Regions from separate parts of the Sporosarcina sp. FSL K6-5500 genome, predicted to be linked through region 3. Evidence: riboswitches for the same ligand, from Rfam matches in the RefSeq annotation. Region 3 holds a riboswitch; each other region holds the start of a gene.
What was found. Region 3 has a riboswitch for preQ1 ahead of queF (preQ(1) synthase). Riboswitches for the same ligand answer to the same signal wherever they lie in the genome.
Positions count from the first base shown of each region.

Region 1: another riboswitch for preQ1. It lies ahead of queC (7-cyano-7-deazaguanine synthase QueC); the one in region 3 lies ahead of queF (preQ(1) synthase).
Region 2: another riboswitch for preQ1. It lies ahead of MKX62_RS06265 (QueT transporter family protein); the one in region 3 lies ahead of queF (preQ(1) synthase).

Region 1 covers NZ_JBBOTP010000001.1:3,694,861-3,697,130, forward strand. The annotation lists gene queE (7-carboxy-7-deazaguanine synthase QueE) at 1-350, opposite strand, end outside; gene queD (6-carboxytetrahydropterin synthase QueD) at 347-772, opposite strand; gene queC (7-cyano-7-deazaguanine synthase QueC) at 769-1,437, opposite strand; PreQ1 riboswitch class I at 1,443-1,486, opposite strand; gene MKX62_RS17680 (IS1182 family transposase) at 1,748-2,270, shown strand, end outside.
Region 2 covers NZ_JBBOTP010000001.1:1,375,198-1,377,467, forward strand. The annotation lists gene MKX62_RS06255 (nitroreductase family protein) at 1-377, opposite strand, end outside; gene MKX62_RS06260 (winged helix-turn-helix transcriptional regulator) at 512-847, shown strand; PreQ1 riboswitch class I at 1,106-1,152, shown strand; gene MKX62_RS06265 (QueT transporter family protein) at 1,160-1,642, shown strand; gene MKX62_RS06270 (excisionase family DNA-binding protein) at 1,710-1,940, shown strand; gene MKX62_RS06275 (BCCT family transporter) at 2,127-2,270, shown strand, end outside.
Region 3 covers NZ_JBBOTP010000001.1:3,321,290-3,323,559, reverse strand. The annotation lists gene MKX62_RS15915 (MFS transporter) at 1-1,052, shown strand, start outside; PreQ1 riboswitch class I at 1,079-1,122, shown strand; gene queF (preQ(1) synthase) at 1,209-1,706, shown strand; gene recQ (DNA helicase RecQ) at 1,754-2,270, opposite strand, start outside.

The sequences.
Region 1 (2,270 bases), 370 kb from region 3:
ATTTTCAATAACCAATCCTGCCAAAAAGAAGCTTGCGTTTCAACTGCGACCTTCCAACCTTGTTCGTGGCACAAATCGACAAGTTCCCCAATTCCTTTATGAAGGGCAGGGTTCCCACCTGAAATTGTGACATGTGAAAATGACTGTCCGCCTATTGCTTTAAGTTCATCTATGATTTCTGCCGGCTGTTTCGAAGTGCTTTTTCCCGAACCGTCCCAAGTAAAACTGGAATCGCACCAAGAACAAGAATAATCACATCCAGCTGTTCGAACAAACATCGTCTTTAACCCCATGACCATTCCTTCGCCTTGAATAGTCGGACCGAATACTTCCATAACAGGAATCTTCATAGGACTACCTCCTGTTCAGGACGATAGATGACATAGCTAGTCGGCGTTTCTCGGACTATGACTTGAAGGCAGACAGGCTTGTTGTTTCTAGTTAGAAGAACTTCCTGGATTGATTTGCAAACCTGTTCTGCCAATTTCTCGGTCGTCGGGAAATTGTTCTTAAATTCAGGATGATCATTCAACACAGAATGATCGTATTTATCATGAATGAGGTTTTTGAGTTCCTTGAAATCAATCAGGAAACCGATTGAATCCAGTTCATTTCCTCCAATTGTTATGTTTAAGTAATACGTATGACCGTGCATTACTTGGCATTTTCCAGCATCTTCGCTTGGAATGAAATGTGCCGCAGAAAAATGCATGTCTTTGTTTAATTCAAAACGATATGAATGCTGAACTTGCGGATAAAATTGCTGCATCATTCAGAGACACCTACAGACTTTTTAGATAAATAGGTAGCGAGACCGTCATTCCGTAACACACAGGCAGGACATTTCCCGCAGCCTGTACTCGGAACTCCGTTGTAGCAAGTAAGTGTCTTGTTCTGCACAAAGTCGAACGCACCAAGTTCGTCAGACAAAGCCCAAACTTCGGACTTATCGAGCCACATCAAAGGCGTATGGATGACAAACCGCCCGTCCATAGCTAAATTCAGTGTCACATTCAACGATTTTATAAAATTGTCACGGCAATCAGGATAACCGCTAAAATCCGTTTCACTGACACCCGTAATTAAGTGCCGAGCACCAATCGCATCTGCATAGACCGCGGCAAATGACAGGAATAAATGATTCCTGCCTGGAACGAAAGTCGACGGCAATTCACCTTCTACTTCATTCACTTCGATATCATCTCGCGTCAAGGCATTTGCTGACAGTTGGTTGATCAAATTCATATCCAGTACTTTAAACGATACCCCAAGCTCATCTGCAATTTTTCTAGCACACTCGATTTCCTCCGAATGGCGCTGACCATAGTCAAACGTCACCGTAGCAACTTCACGGAAATTTTTCAATGCCCAAAACAGGCATGTCGTACTATCTTGGCCGCCGCTAAAGACGACAACCGCTTTTTCATTTTTCACTATAAAACATCTCCTTAGTTTTTTAGAGAGGGAGTTTTCGAACCTCTTTTTTTGAACAACGTTAATGATAACATAAATAGGTGATGGAAGGGATTAGAAGAGGGGTTTGGAAACAGTTGCGCACACAATTCTTATAATACAATCCGCGTATTATAAGTCTATCGTTTAATGAATTGTTTAATTAGGTGAATCAATTTCATATCTCTGAGCCCTTGCGGCTCTAAGTATAAAACGGCAAGAAAATAGAGCACCTCCCCAAATCCTGTATAATGAGAGTTCTGACACACACATTAACAGACTGGAGAAATGCTCTATGCCTATTATACGACAAGAAAGCCTGTTTGACATGAAAGTTTTATTTGATTTGGAACCTACCCATCGATTTAATTCAATTTTATCCGGTATTGAGATTCATCCGATCCTTGACGTAGTAATGAAAAAGTCTAGATTCGGACCTAAACAATCGCTTAATTACTCTGCAATGATCTATTCATTGATCATCCGAATCACCGAGCGTATTCCTTTTATTAAAGACTTAGTAAAACGTCTCTCTACAGACTTACGATTTAAAGTTGATTGTGGATTCTTGGTATCAGATGAAATCCCATCCGAAGCTTCTTATTCACGTATGATCACATTGATTAGCGATTCTGATGCGTTAGAAATTGTTCAAGAAAGCCTACTTCTTCAGGCTATATCAGAAGGTTTCGTCTCAGATGAAACGATAGCCATTGATGCAACGCATGTAGAAGCACGTGATCGTGCTCCATATAAATCAGATAAGGTTGAAAAAGAACCCCAAAAACGAGGGCGTAAAAAGAAAGAGGAACGTGAAC
Region 2 (2,270 bases), 1.9 Mb from region 3:
GTTGGATAGACCGCATTCGTACTGGCAATCGTACGATCTTTAATCGACTCATCCATATGACCTTCTGCAACATTTTGCGTATAGATTTGCTCCACTTTTTTATACGCATCGATATTACCTAAGACAGCGATAACGGCAGATGAATCCCCCACCTGGACTTGATTGTTAGCGATTACTTGCAGTTCTTTCTTCACCTCGGGGTCTTGGATAACTATAAAACTCCAAGATTGCAGGTTACTAGATGAAGGAGCTATTGTTGCCAGCTTCAGCATTTCTGCAATTTCCTCTTTTGCGATTGTAGCGTTCGGATCGAACACCCTTACCGATTTTCTGTCCTTCATTACACTATATAAATGTGAGTTCAATGTTGTAGTCATTGTATTGCCTCCCTTTCTAAAACTTACTAATAGTAAGTACCTGCATTCAACTTACCATTAGTAAGTTTGTTATGTCAACCCTAACGATACATGTTAAGATAGATGAAAGATAAAGCAGAATGGAGGTTCGACTAGTGAATCAACCGAAAAATTGTGGGAATTCATCACATGTCTGCAACAACTTTCACGATACAATTGAATTTATTGGTAAGAGATGGATGGGGGTAATTATTTATACACTAATGTCCGGACCCAAGCGTTTTCATGAAATCACTGAAGGTATTCCAGGGATATCAGATCGACTTTTAACAGAACGGTTGAATGAATTAATCAAAGAAGGCCTCGTTACAAAAAAACAACTTGAGCCTTCTTCTACTATAGTTGGATATGAGCTAACGGACAGCGGGATGGAATTAAAAGAAGTTATTACTGCCATACGGAACTGGATGGCAAAGCGAACAAACCTTTAGATCCGAAAGGTTAGAAAATTCATTAAACTCCCAAAGAAGAGCTATTTCCCCTAGAGGTTGATAGCTCTTTTCCCTCGCCTTGATTAACCACATTCATCATTCCTACACTTTTCTCGATCATTTATACCGAGCTGTTCCATGGCCCAACGAGACTCTGACATCGATATTTATCCTATCCAAATTCTTACTTCTTCATTTTTCACATGTATTGACATGTACGAATCAAAAACACTATGATACACTGGATTGCAGGCTTTTTAACACGTGGTTCGTCAACCATCCCACGCTAAAAAAACTAGGAGGAAATGAATAATGAAAATAAAAACAATGGCCATTAGCGGGATTATCGCCGCTTTATATGTAGCTGTTTCCCTATTAATAGCACCATTAGCATACTCAGCCATCCAATTTAGAATCCCTGAGATGTTCAACCATCTTGTCGTGTTCAATAAAAAGCTCATATTTGGAATTGTGCTTGGTGTATTTGTGACAAACTTATTTTCCCCACTTGGTATGTATGACTTATTTTTTGGGGTAAGCCAATCAATCCTAGCCCTTTCAATTACGATTTTCTCTGCTAAATTCATATCTGGAATATTCAAGCGAATGGTCTTCAACACGCTTGTTTTCACCTTTACAATGTTCATCATTGCTTTCGAGTTGAATCTAGCATTAGAACTGCCTTTCCTACTTACCTGGTTAACAGTCGCAATAGGTGAATTCGTCGTTATGGCTATCGGGATTCCGATTATGATGATTTTAAATAAACGTTTGAAATTCGAAAAACTTATTTAACATAACCCATCCCCTCCATTTCACTGTTAGCGATTGAAATAGAGGGATTTTTTAAGGAGATGGATCGATGTACATAACAATCCAAGAAACCGCTGAACATCTAGGTATGCCTGTCGAACAAGTAGAAAAGTACGTGCGGGAAGGTCGCATCCGTTCCGTCCATGATGGTGAAAAATTCCTTATTAACAAAGATCAGTTTGGACTCTATTTAGAACAGCTCGAAATGTTAAAACACCAAATCGATGAATGGCGGAACGAACCTATTCCACCCGATCGTGACATTAAAGATGAAGATTGAAAAACCGGTTGAAAATCTACGGATTTTCAGCCGGTTTTGTTTTATTTAAGATAGGGTATCGTTCCGTTAAAGGTATGGAAATCGCTATAAGAGAAAATACTAAATACATCGATTGGTTGCTTTCAATATGCTTTGCTAGTATAGTAAGAAGCTGTTTCCAAATTACCAGCTCCACGAGGGGGAATTATGAAGAAAATTTCAAATGTCTTTTACATCACAATTGGTCTGATTATTTTGACCGTCGGATATGGCGCGTTTGCACCTGAAAGTTTTGAGGCTGTTACAACGAATGTCCGAAACTTTGTTGCGTCGTCTTTCGGTTGGTACTAT
Region 3 (2,270 bases):
TTGCAGTTGGTATGTATTCATTTTCAAATACTATCGGGAATGTCATTTCCGGTTTCATGACTGACAAAAGAGGACCTTTTTTCATACTCGTACTTGGACTATTTGCTTCGGCACTCTCTCTCTTCCTCTACGCGTTTGTTGATGGACCAATGTCATTGCTCGGTGTCCGCTTTGTCCATGGTTTTATGGAAGGGCTAATTGTACCAGCTGCGTTCACTTTCCTGGCAAATCGTGCAGAAGAATCTAAACGAGGTAAAAGTGTTGCAATTTCAGGTGCATTCGTTGGATTGGCAGCGATTATCGGTCCAGCTTATGGTGGTATTGTGGCAGCTAAAACAAGTACACCTTTTATTATGGCGGTCAACGGCGGCATCATGATGCTACTGGCAATACTTGCATTCTTTGTTCTCCGATCGTTTACATATGTACGAAAACAGCCTTCAAAAGGAGCTGACAGTTTCCGTGTCAGATATCTTTTCCAACATCCGGGGATGGTCAGAGCATTCGCGGGAGCATTCTTCTTAATGTTCTCACAAGGTGTACTTGCCCTTGTGTTGCCGCTAAAAGTTGAATCACTTGGATTTGATACCAAAACAACGGGGTTGTTACTAAGCACATTTGGCGTCGTCGCTATTCTCATCTTCTTATTGCCCATCAATCGAGTTTTTGACCGTGTACGGCCAGTTGTGACACTTGCATTCGGAATAACACTTATGGGATTAAGTATGCTGTTCCTGAGTCAAGTTGAGGAATTGAATTACTTATATATTGCAATGTGTATTTATGGGGCTGGATTCGCTTTCCTCTTCCCATCCATCAACTCGCTGCTAATCGATTCTTCATCTCCTGAATTTCGCGGGAAAGCATATGGTTACTTTTACGCGTTCTTCTCGATTGGTGTCGTTGCAGGTTCAAGCTTGATTGGATTCTTGGACTTGGAGTACCGAGGCGCTTTCATGCTGACAGGATTCATCCTCCTCGCTGTCGCTTTATATGCCTTGATTGGCTTGAAGAAAAAAGGATCTATTGACAAATCATCGCACGTCCTATAATGTCAGATACGAAATGAATACCCTGTTCGGGAGAGGTTCATAGCGACCCTCTATAAAAAACTATGGATGACGGAATTTACGCCATGTGCATTCGATATGGCCGTTTTCCCGGCGCCTATGGACCTCCCTGACAAAATATACGGGAGGTTTTTTTAATTGGCTGGAAGAGATGAAGCAACATTGACCGACTTAACTTTGCTCGGCAATCAAAACACGAAATACGTGTACGAGTACAACCCCGATGTTTTAGAGGCTGTCGACAATATGCATGTGGATCGCGATTACTTTGTTAAATTCAACTGTCCGGAGTTTACATCACTTTGTCCGATGACAGGGCAACCCGATTTCGCGACGATGTATATCAGTTTTGTGCCGGATAAAAAACTTGTGGAGAGTAAAGCACTCAAATTATATCTATTCAGTTTCCGAAATCATGGCGACTTTCATGAAGACTGCGTCAATATTATTATGAATGACATAATCAAACTAATTGAACCGCGTTATATCGAAGTATGGGGGAAATTTACGCCGCGTGGCGGCTTGTCAATCGATCCTTATTGCAACTATGGCAAACCCGAAACAAAATATGAACAAATGGCGGAACACCGGATGATGAATCACGATATGTATCCGGAAAAAGTTGATAATAGATAATTTGATAAACAAAAAAATACCCGGACTGTTCATTGTCCGGGTATTTTTTATGCGTTTTGCATTTGAAAAGTCTTGATTTCTTCCATGAATGCTTCCCCGTATCTTTCCAATTTCGCAAGACCAACACCATTTACTTCGAGGAAATCATCGTTAGTCACAGGCATTCTGGCCGCCATATCACGCAACGTTTTATCTGAAAAGACGACGAACGGCGGTACACCCGCTTCTTGAGCCAGTTTCATACGTAGTGCACGAAGCTGGTCGAATAGTGGATCATCATTCGCAACTTGCATTGTAATAACAGTCACTTTTCGATTGACAGTCACTTTGCCTGTCAGCACATCTTTCCCTTGTTCACTGACGTAAATGGTTGGAAACTGCCCATTCTCCACGCCAAGATAACTTTCTGAAATGATGAACTCGATGAAATCAGATATATCTTTTGCGCTACGCCCTTTCATTAAACCGTATGTCGTTAATTTATCGAAACCGAATTCAATCACCTTCTTGTTCCGAGATCCTGTTAATACTTGTGCAATCATCGCCTTGCCAAACCGTTGTCCC